DNA from 3 places in the Pseudomonas sp. GW821-FHT09A09 genome. Region 3 is predicted to be linked to each of the others. Evidence: predicted binding sites of a transcription regulator. Region 3 holds the regulator's gene; each other region holds the start of a gene.
What was found. Region 3 encodes FliA, which starts transcription of late flagellar genes. Its sites were predicted from a motif close to CTAAAGTTTNNNNNNNNNNNGCCGNTAA; they were not measured.

Region 1: a site for FliA is predicted at 1,115-1,142, ahead of motA (flagellar motor stator protein MotA). Genes of this name have one in related genera too.
Region 2: a site for FliA is predicted at 1,948-1,975, ahead of AC07OV_RS11885 (methyl-accepting chemotaxis protein). Genes of this name have one in related genera too.

The regions. Positions count from the first base shown of each region.
Region 1 covers NZ_JBWKPU010000018.1:96,242-99,848, forward strand. The annotation lists gene motB (flagellar motor protein MotB) at 1-192, opposite strand, end outside; gene motA (flagellar motor stator protein MotA) at 196-1,047, opposite strand; gene AC07OV_RS17490 (HDOD domain-containing protein) at 1,214-2,749, shown strand; gene AC07OV_RS17495 (rhodanese-like domain-containing protein) at 2,807-3,607, shown strand, end outside.
Region 2 covers NZ_JBWKPU010000011.1:53,139-56,745, forward strand. The annotation lists yybP-ykoY riboswitch at 25-146, shown strand; gene AC07OV_RS11875 (TMEM165/GDT1 family protein) at 235-819, shown strand; gene AC07OV_RS11880 (M48 family metallopeptidase) at 967-1,785, opposite strand; gene AC07OV_RS11885 (methyl-accepting chemotaxis protein) at 2,014-3,607, shown strand, end outside.
Region 3 covers NZ_JBWKPU010000035.1:11,173-14,779, reverse strand. The annotation lists gene AC07OV_RS24660 (chemotaxis protein CheA) at 1-715, opposite strand, end outside; gene AC07OV_RS24655 (protein phosphatase CheZ) at 727-1,515, opposite strand; gene AC07OV_RS24650 (chemotaxis response regulator CheY) at 1,534-1,908, opposite strand; gene fliA (RNA polymerase sigma factor FliA) at 2,076-2,816, opposite strand; gene fleN (flagellar synthesis regulator FleN) at 2,813-3,607, opposite strand, start outside.

The DNA.
Region 1 (3,607 bases), on a different contig from region 3:
AATCGGGTCCTTGAAGTAGCCGGCGATGGCGATTTTCTGTTCAGGCGTGGCGGTAGACATCAACCACAGCACCAGGAAGAACGCCATCATCGCCGTCGCAAAGTCGGCGAAGGCGATTTTCCAGGCGCCGCCATGGTGTCCCGCAGCGAAGCGCTTGACGCGCTTGATGATTATCGGCTGGTTGTTTTCCATGACTTAGCGACCGCGAACCGCTTGTTCCAGCTCGGCAAAACTTGGGCGGTGTTTCGGGTACAGCACCTTGCGCCCGAACTCCACCGCCAGCGATGGCGGCATGCCAGAGGCCGAAGCCACCAGGCACGCCTTGATCGCTTCGTAGAGGTTCACTTCTTCCTTGGCGTCGTGGGCCAGGGAGGTGGCCAGCGGGCCGAAGAAACCATAGGCCGCGAGAATACCGAAGAAGGTACCCACCAGTGCCGCACCTACGTGCATGCCGATAGCCTTTTGGTCGCCTTCGCCCAGGGACGCCATGGTGACCACGATACCCAGTACCGCCGCGACGATACCGAAACCGGGCATGCCGTCGGCAATGCCGGTCACCGCATGGGAGGGATGCTCCAGCTCTTCCTTGAGGCTGAACAGTTCCATGTCGAACAGGCCTTCCAGCTCATGGGGAGCCATGTTGCCGGAGGACATGATGCGCAGGTAATCACAGATGTAGGCGGTCATGCGCTCATCTTTGAGCACGGCCGGGTACTTGGCGAAAATCGGGCTGGCTGCGGCATCTTCGATGTCGGCTTCGATGGCCATCATGCCTTCGCGGCGGCTCTTGTTGAGAATCTCGTAGATCAGCCCCAGCACATCCAGGTAGAAGGTGTGGGAGAAGCGCGAGCTGAACATGCCCAGCGACTTCTTGATCACGTGCATGGTCATGTAGCCAGGGTTGGCCTGCAGGAATGCACCAAACGCGGCACCACCGATAATCAGCACTTCGAAAGGCTGGATCAGTGCAGCAATTTTACCGTGGGACAGGACGTACCCACCGAGCACGCTTGCGATGACGACGATGATGCCGATAATTTTAGCCATAGGGGATCTGTACTTGCGCCGTCGGGTTCATGGACATATTGGGTGTAGCCGAAAACTCTTGTTCTACTTATCGGCAAAACTGCGCCAGACTATAGCCCGTTAAGGCGAAAAGCCAATTCGGCCCGTTCCGGGCGTGTTGAATGCAAGTGATGATCGCGCCCCAATCATGGCTAATGAAACGACAGTCCCAAGTTCAAAACCCACCACCCTCGCCGCTTGGATCAAGCGCCTGGACGATGTGCTGCTGCCCGTCCCACAGGCCAGCCACGAGCGCGTGTGCAAAGCCATCCGCGACAGCCGCAGTTCATTGCGAGACATTGCCGAACTGATGCAGAACAGCCCCGCGCTGGTGCTCAGCGTGATGCGCGAAGCCAACAGCCATACCCACGGCAGCCTGGCGGAACCGGCCGAAAACCTTGAAGTGGCGCTTAACCGCCTCGGTCTCAAGCGCGCCGAAGAGCTGCTGGCACGCTTGCCTTCAGTGCCGGCCAACGAAATTCCCGTGGCGCTGCGCCAACTGCTGCTGGTGAGCCAGCATGCATCACAGCAAGCCAACGGCCTGTTCGCCAGCCGCCTGGCGCGGCTGTGGCAAGACATCCACTGGGGCAGCCTGTTGTTCCTGTCGCCGTTGTGGCCAATGGCCGTGGCGTACCCCAAACTCCTGGAAGAATGGGAACTGCGGGTGATCCACAAGGGCCAGTCCGCGCGCCAGGTCGAGCAGGAATTGTTCGGTGTGCGCCTCCTGGACCTGTGCGTCGGCCTGACCGAAACCTGGCACCTGCCGATCTGGGTCTCCCAGGGCTATACGCTCTTGCTGACCGAGCAACGCCTGCTGGTCAAGGCCCTGCACATCGCCCGTGAAGATGACCCGCTGCGCCACCAGCAACTGCTCGATGCCGAACCCAATTTGCGTCGCTGGCTGAATCAGCCGGCCAACACCGTGCTTTTGGCCAATGGCCTGGCGATGTCGGCCCAGGAATCCTGGACCTGCCCGCACACCGAACGCTGGCAATACCTCACCGCGCTGTACCTGCAACAGCCTTTGGCCGAGGTACAGCAGCAGGTTCACCAGCAAGCGGTGACCAGTGCCCGCGCAACCCTGATGCCCGACTTGTGGCACCCGGCGCTGTCGCTGATCTGGCCGTGGCATGTGCAGAAGATCCATCGAGGCCTGCTGCCGGCGCCGCCACCCACGGCTGAGTCCCTGGCGGTGTGGCGCAAGCGCTGCACCGAATTGCTGGTGGAGCCAAGCCGCTTTGCCAACGCCATGCACCTGACCACCTGCGCCAAAGAGGCCCTGGTGGCCAGCGGCATGCAACGGGTCTTGCTGTTCATGGCCGATCGCGCCCTGAGCACGCTGCGAGTGCACCAGGCTGACGGCTTGCCCAAAGACGCCGCGAATCTGAGCCTGGACGTGGTCAACAGCACGCTGCTGCAACGCTTGCTGGAGAAATCCGCCCAGGTACGCCTCAACCCCGAGAACCATGCGCAGTTTTCGGCGCTGTTACCGCCGATCCTGCGTCGCCTGTTCACCGGCGAGCATTTGCTGCTGCGCTCCCTGAGCTGCAATGGCCGCGTGGTGATGTTGATGGTGGCCGATCAGGGTGGCGGGCCGTTCTCGGAAACCACCGTGCAGGCGTTCGGCAAAACCGCCCAGTGCATCGAGAAAGCCCTGCACAGCTTTACCAACCGCAGCGCCTGATGCTTGCGCTACAATCGCCCTCTTTTATCGCCAACATTTGTGCCCAGGAGACCTCACATGCCTGACTTCTCTGGCTTGCCGCTGGTGATCGAGTCCAGCGACCTGCAAGGTCGCCTTGATGCCGAACACCTGATTCTGGTGGACCTCACCAGTGCCGCCCGCTACGCCGAAGGGCATATCCCCGGCGCGCATTTCGTTGACCCCAAGCGCACCCAACTGGGCCAGCCACCCGCCCCTGGCCTGCTGCCGCACAAGGCCGACCTGGAAAAACTCTTCGGCGAACTGGGCCACACCCCGGACGCGACCTACGTGGTCTATGACGACGAAGGCGGCGGCTGGGCCGGGCGCTTCATCTGGATGCTCGACGTGATCGGCCACCAGAAATACCACTACCTGGACGGCGGCCTGCTGGCGTGGCTCGAAGGCCAGCACCCGGTAACCACCGACGTGCCCGCACCTGTCGGCGGCCCGGTCAGCCTCACGTTGCATGATGGCCCCACGGCCACCCGCGAGTACCTGCAAAGCCGCCTCGGTGCTGCCGACCTGGGCATCTGGGATGCACGCGGCCCACTGGAATACTCCGGCGAAAAAGTGCTCGCTGCCAAGGGTGGCCACATCCCTGGCGCGGTGAACTTCGAATGGACCGCAGGTATGGACAAGGCGCGCAACCTGCGTATCCGCCGCGACATGCCGCAGATCCTCGAAGATCTCGGGCTGACCCGCGACAAAGAAATCATCACCCACTGCCAGACTCACCACCGCTCTGGCTTCACCTACCTGGTGGCCAAGGCGCTCGGTTATCCGCGAGTCAAAGGTTATGCCGGTTCCTGGGGCGAATGGGGCAACCACCCCGACACC
Region 2 (3,607 bases), on a different contig from region 3:
GAATGGGTTTTGCCTAGGCAGAATCCGCTCCGTCCTAGGGGAGTAGTCTCCCACGAGCGCCACGCTCGTCCGGCATACGTCAACATACTTGGTCAGCAGACCATGGCGTATGCGACCCAGGAGTCCGCACAGACGGACCGGGGTTTGACAAGACCTATGACACGCACACCTTACCCGGGGCGGGAAGGCTGTACGTGTCATAGCCGTGTCGACCCGCCCCTGGAAACCTACCTGATGCTGGATTCATTACTCGTACCTACCGCAATCGTTGCCTTGGCCGAAATCGGCGACAAGACGCAACTGCTCGCGCTCATCCTTGCCGCACGCTTTCGCAAGCCCTGGCCGATCATCGCCGGCATCGTCGCCGCGACCCTGGCCAACCATGCGGCGGCCGGTGCCGTGGGAGCCTGGTTCGGCAGCTTCTTCTCGGATGCGGTGTTGCATTGGATCCTCGCGGCGAGTTTCTGCGCCACGGCCCTGTGGACCCTGGTGCCCGACAAACTCGACGACGACGAAGCCAGCACCACGCGCAAATTCGGGCCGTTCCTGACCACGCTGATTGCGTTCTTCCTGGCGGAAATCGGTGACAAGACGCAGATCGCCACGGTGATGCTGGCGGCGCAGTACCCGGAGTTGTGGCTGGTGATCATCGGCACCACCCTGGGCATGCTGATTGCCAACGTGCCGGTGGTATTGGCGGGGAATTTCGCGGCGGAAAAACTGCCATTGACCTTGATTCGTCGACTGGCAGCCACGGCGTTCTTCATCCTGGCCGTGGTGGCGGTGTACAAGGCCATGCAGAGCAGCGGCTGGATCTAGATCTGTAAACCCAATCCAATGTGGGAGCTGGCTTGCCTGCGATGCAGGCAACTCGGTCTAGCAGATGAACCGAGCCGATGCTATCGCAGCGGTGCGGCGATCCGACAAGCCAGCTCCCACATTTGGATCATCAGCGAACCTGGAGCATCAGGATTTTTTGGCCTGCTGATACAGCGGCATCACTTTTGGAATCGCGGCCTGCAACGACGCGATTCGGCTGTCGGAAGCCGGGTGTGTGCTCATGAACTCAGGAGGCGCACCCTCCGAAGCCTTGGCCATTTTGTTCCACAGCGTAATCGCTGCGTTCGGGTTGTAGCCGGCACGAGCGGACAACTCCAAACCAATCAAGTCAGCTTCGTTTTCATTGGCGCGACTGTTGGGCAAGGTCATGCCGTACTGAACGGCTGCATCACCGAGCGCCATGCTGTCCTGACCCAGGCCAAAGATCGCGGCGGCCCCCTGCTTGGCCATCTCGATACCGTATGCCTTGGACATGGCTTCACGGCTGTGTTCGCGCAAGGCGTGGGCGATTTCATGCCCCATTACCGCCGCCAACTCATCATCGGTCAGCTTGAGCGTTTCGATCAGCCCGCTATAGACAAAAATCTTGCCGCCCGGCCCGCAGTTGGCGTTGATCTCGTCACTCTTGATCAGGTTCACTTCCCATTGCCATTGCGCTGCATCTGGGCGGAAAGCCGGCACCTGGACAATCAAACGCTTGGCAATCGCCTGCACGCGCTTGGCATTGGCACTGGTCTTGTCGACAACGCCCTTGCCACTGGCCTCGGTCAAGGTCTTTTGGTAGGACTGCGCGTACATCTGGTCGACTTCCTGGCTCGACAACATGCTGTACATATATTGCTTGCGCTCAACACCCACCGCGCCGCCGCTGGTGGTGTTGACCGCCTGGCAACCCGCCATGAGCAACGCCGTAACCAACCCACTTACCGCCCAAGACTTCTTCATGAACACGCTCCCTGAAAACATGCCGCGTATCGTAGGCGGTCAATTGTATCGGCGCCAGATACACCAGACGTGTAACCGCTGAATTTCGGATACATCCCACACGCCCACTGCGGCAGCGAAAGTCTCATTTGCGACACCCCGCACTATTTTGTAGGACAAGCCTTAAGCCTCCCGACCCCGTGGCCGATACAAAAAAGCAGCCAATCTCCCCCTGCGTCCGGAGCGTTCATGAAATTCAAGTCGATTCAGTTTTCTGTCGCGGCACTGACCGGGGCCATCGTGCTGAGTGTGGTCGCAGTGCTGGTGCTCTATGCCTTGTTTGCCGGCGCACGCACCCAGGAGATGGTGCAGGAACGCACCCAGGCGCAGTTCGAGCAAATCATCGAGCAACGCCTCACCACCCTGGCGCAAACCCAGGCCACGCTGATCCAGCGTGAGTTGGAAGCCCCCCTGGTGACTGCCAAGGGCCTGGCCACCACCAACGCTCTGCTCGGCATGAAAGACGCCAAGGGCGAGCCAGCCCTGCAGATCGGCCGCGAACAGCTGATCGGCCTGCTGCATGAAACCGTGGTGCGCAACCCGAAAATCCTCGGTGCCTACATCGGCTGGGAACCCAACGCGATCGACCACAATGACGCCGCCTACATCAACAGCCCCATCGTCGGCATGGCCGCTGACGGCCGCTTCCTGCCCTGGTGGTATCGCAACGCCGATGGCAGCCTGGGCCTGGACAAGCTGGCCGACGTCAACGACCAGAACATCCTCTCCACCGGCGTGCGCGCCAGTGAGTACTACCTGTGCTCCAAGGAAACCAGGAAGCCCTGCGCCATCGACCCTGCCCCTTATAAAGTGGGCAACGCCATGGTGATGCTGGCCTCGTTTATCGAACCGATCATGATCGACGGCACCTTCCAGGGCATCGTCGGTGCCGACCTGTCGGTGAACTTTATCCAGGAAATGCTCACCCGCGCCGACCAGAACCTCTACAACGGCGCTGGCGAACTGGCCCTGATCTCCAGCAACGGGCGCCTGGTGGCTTACACCAAGGACGCCAGCAAGCTCGGTGAAAAAGCCACCGACCTGCTCGACAGCAACGAACTGGCCAACCTCAGCCAATTGAAAGTCGGCGAAGTGCGCTACGACATCGACAAGGAACACGGACACATCGAGCTGTTCCTGCCGTTCAATATTGGCCAGGCAGAAGCCCGCTGGACCCTGATGCTGCAACTGCCGCTCAGTGCGGTGATGGCCGACTCGCAAAAACTGCAAAGCGACCTGCAAGCCCAACGCAAGACTGACACCTTCGGCATGGCCATGGTCGGCCTGCTGATCGCCGGCATCGGCTTGCTGGTGATCTGGCTGGTGGGCCACGGTATCGCCCGCCCGCTCAAACAAATGGTGGCCATGCTCAACGACATCGCCCAGGGCGAAGGTGACCTGACCCGCCGCCTGACCAGCGATCGCGCCGATGAACTGGGCGCGATTGCCAGCGGCTTCAATACCTTCCTGATCAAGCTGCAGGGCATGATCACCCAGGTGGTGAGTTCGGTGCAGAAGGTCAGCGACTCGTCGGAGCACACCGCCGACATCGCGATTCGCACCAACCAGGGCGTGCATAAACAGATGGTGGAGATCGACCAGGTCGCGACCGCTGTGCATGAGATGACCGCCACTGCGCAGGACGTAGCGCGCAACGCCACCCAGGCCGCTCAGGCCGCCAGCCATGCCGACCAGGCGGCGAGCCAGGGCATGCGCATCGTGCGCGACACCTCCACCTCCATCGGCGCCCTCGCCGAGGAAATCGGCAAGGCCGTAGGCGTGG
Region 3 (3,607 bases):
CGAGCAACGCTTCGAATTCGTCGTCGGTAATGTCGGTGTTGGCGGAGGCCGCCGGCGCTTCTGGCGCGGCGGCAGGCGCCACGGCGTCAGCCGCGAACTGGCCTTTGCCATGCAATTGGTCGAGCAGTGACTCGAACTCTGCGTCGGTGATGTCTTCGCTGGTCGGCGCTGCGACTTCAGCCGCCGCAGCAGCCGGGGCCTCAGCCTCGGCCTTGACGGCACTGAGGGAATTGAGCAGCTGTTCGAACTCGCTGTCCGTCACGTCCGGCTCGGCTTCCACTACAGGCTCGGGCGCCGCAGCCGCAACGGGTGCGGCCGAGGTGTCGGCAGGTTCTGCCAGGCGCGCCAGGGCGGCCAGCAGTTCCGGAGTGGCGGCAGTGATCGGTGCACGGTCGCGCACTTCGCTGAACATGCCGTTGACCGCATCCAGTGCTTCGAGAATCACGTCCATCAATTCCGAGTCAACGTGACGCTCACCCTTGCGCAGGATGTCGAACACGTTCTCGGCGATGTGGCAGCACTCCACCAGCTCATGGAGCTGGAGGAAGCCGGCGCCCCCTTTTACAGTGTGAAAACCGCGAAAAATTGCATTGAGCAGGTTCGCATCATCCGGTCGGCTTTCCAGCTCGACCAGTTGTTCGGACAGTTGCTCTAAAATTTCGCCGGCCTCTACAAGGAAATCCTGAAGGATTTCTTCATCGGCGCCGAAGCTCATGTGGGTGCTCCTTAGAAGCCTAAACTGGATAACAGGTCATCAACATCATCCTGACCCGATACAACGTCTTCACGTTTATCGGCATGAATCTGCGGACCTTCACCCTTGGCGAGATGTTTTTGTGGATCTTTTTCCGAGAGGATCGCTGCGCGGTCATGTTCGATACCGGCAAAGCGGTCAACCTGGCCTGCCATAAGCACCAATTTGAGCAAGTTGCTTTCCACTTCGGTGACCAATTGGGTCACACGCTTGATCACCTGGCCGGTGAGGTCCTGGTAATCCTGGGCCAGCAGAATGTCGTTGAGGTTGCTGGAAACCGTGCGGTTTTCCTGCTCGCTGCGCGACAAAAAGCCGTCGACCCGACGCGCCAATTCACGAAACTCTTCCGCGCCCACTTCCCGACGCATGAAGCGGCCCCAGTCAACGCTGAGGGCCTGGGCTTCATTGGCCATTCCATTGACCAGGGGCGTGGCGTTCTCCACCAGGTCCATGGTGCGGTTGGCCGCCGCCTCAGTCAGCCTGACCACGTAGGACAGGCGTTCGGTGGCATCGGTGATTTGCGAAATCTCTTCGGCCTGGGGCATGTGCGGGTCAATCTGGAAATTGACGATCGCACTGTGCAGCTCGCGCGTGAGCTTGCCCACTTCCTGGTACAGGCCGCGGTCACGGGTCTGGTTGAGCTCATGGATTAACTGCACCGCGTCGCCAAACTGGCCTTTTTCAAGGCTGTCGACCAACTGGTGAGCATGCTTTTTCAGGGTCGACTCGAAGTCTCCCTGTGACGTTTCTTTATGCTCCATAGCTCCCCCGTGGCAGCATCAATGACCGATGCGTTCGAAGATTTTCTCGATCTTCTCTTTCAAGGCCAGCGCAGTGAATGGCTTGACCACGTAACCGTTTACCCCGGCTTGGGCGGCTTCGATGATCTGCTCACGCTTGGCTTCGGCGGTCACCATCAGCACAGGCAGGCTGCGCAGTTTTTCATCAGCACGCACGTGGCGCAGCAAATCGATACCGGTCATGCCCGGCATGTTCCAGTCGGTTACCAGAAAGTCGATGCTCCCGCTGTTGAGGATCGGAATCGCCGTAATGCCGTCATCCGCCTCGACCGTGTTTGTGAACCCAAGATCACGCAACAGGTTTTTTATGATCCGCCGCATCGTTGAGAAGTCATCAACGATGAGGATTTTCATGTTCTTGTCCAATTCGACCTCCAAGCAGTCTTAAACGCGCCCAGCACCTGGACGCGCCATTTCAATCAACAGGCGTTACACAAAAAGGACTGCCCAGGGCACCACGGTACGAACCCGCGAAAGCGTGGGCTTTCACGGTAGCGTCTGCAGTGTCCCCACACTGCCTGTCAGCGCGCTCGCCACTCTCCCAATCGCCCCCGCAAGCGGGCTGCGCACTGGCTATGCAGCTGGCTGACACGCGACTCGCTGACCCCCAGGACCTCACCGATTTCCTTGAGGTTCAGCTCTTCGTCGTAGTACAGCGCCAACACCAGTCGCTCACGCTCCGGCAAATTGGCGATCGCGTCCGCCAACGCGCCCTGGAAGCGTTCATCTTCCAGGTCACGCGACGGCTCGAGATGTGCACTCGCGCCGTCCTCGTGCAGCCCTTCGTGTTCGCCGTCCTGCAACAGGTCGTCGAAACTGAACAGGCGGCTGCCCAAGGTATCGTTCAAAATCCCGTAGTAATCATCGAGACTCAATTGGAGTTCGGCCGCAACTTCATGATCTTTAGCGTCACGACCGGTTTTTGCTTCAATTGCGCGAATTGCATCACTGACCATGCGCGTATTGCGGTGCACCGAACGCGGTGCCCAATCGCCTTTGCGCACTTCGTCGAGCATCGCGCCACGGATACGGATACCCGCATACGTCTCAAAACTTGCACCCTTGCTCGCGTCGTATTTGGTCGACACTTCGAGCAGGCCGATCATGCCGGCCTGGATCAGGTCTTCGACCTGGACGCTGGCCGGCAGGCGTGCCAGCAGGTGATAGGCGATACGCTTGACCAACGGCGCGTAGCGCTCGATCAACTCGCCCTGGCTGTCACGGGCAGACTTCTTGTACGCGTTGTAGCCAGTCGCTGTCATAGCACGGGTCCTGCGCTCGTCTGATGCACCAATCGCTCGACGAAAAACTCCAGATGCCCCCGCGGGTTGGCGGGCAACGGCCAGGTATCGACCTTCTGGGCAATGGCCTTGAACGCCAGTGCGCACTTCGAACGAGGGAACGCTTCATAGACCGCACGCTGCTTTTGCACGGCCTTGCGCACACACTCGTCATAAGGAACTGCGCCGACGTATTGTAAGGCGACATCGAGGAAGCGATCCGTGACCTTGGTCAACTTGGCGAACAGGTTTCGCCCCTCCTGCGGGCTTTGGGCCATGTTGGCCAGCACGCGGAAGCGGTTCATGCCGTAGTCACGGTTAAGCAGTTTGATCAGGGCGTAGGCGTCGGTGATCGAGGTGGGTTCATCGCAGACCACCAGCAGCACTTCTTGCGCCGCGCGCACGAAGCTGACCACGGACTCGCCGATCCCGGCGGCGGTGTCGATCACCAGCACGTCGAGGTTGTCGCCGATATCACTGAAGGCCTGGATCAGGCCGGCATGCTGCGCCGGGCTCAGGTGCACCATGCTCTGGGTGCCCGAGGCGGCCGGCACGATCCGAATGCCACCGGGGCCCTGGAGCAGCACATCGCGCAGCTCACAACGGCCTTCGATCACATCGGCGAGGGTGTGTTTGGGTGTCAGCCCCAGCAGAACGTCGACGTTCGCCAACCCCAGGTCAGCATCCAGCAGCATGACGCGACGGCCAAGCTCTGCCAGGGCCAGGGACAAATTCACTGACACGTTAGTTTTCCCGACGCCACCTTTGCCGCC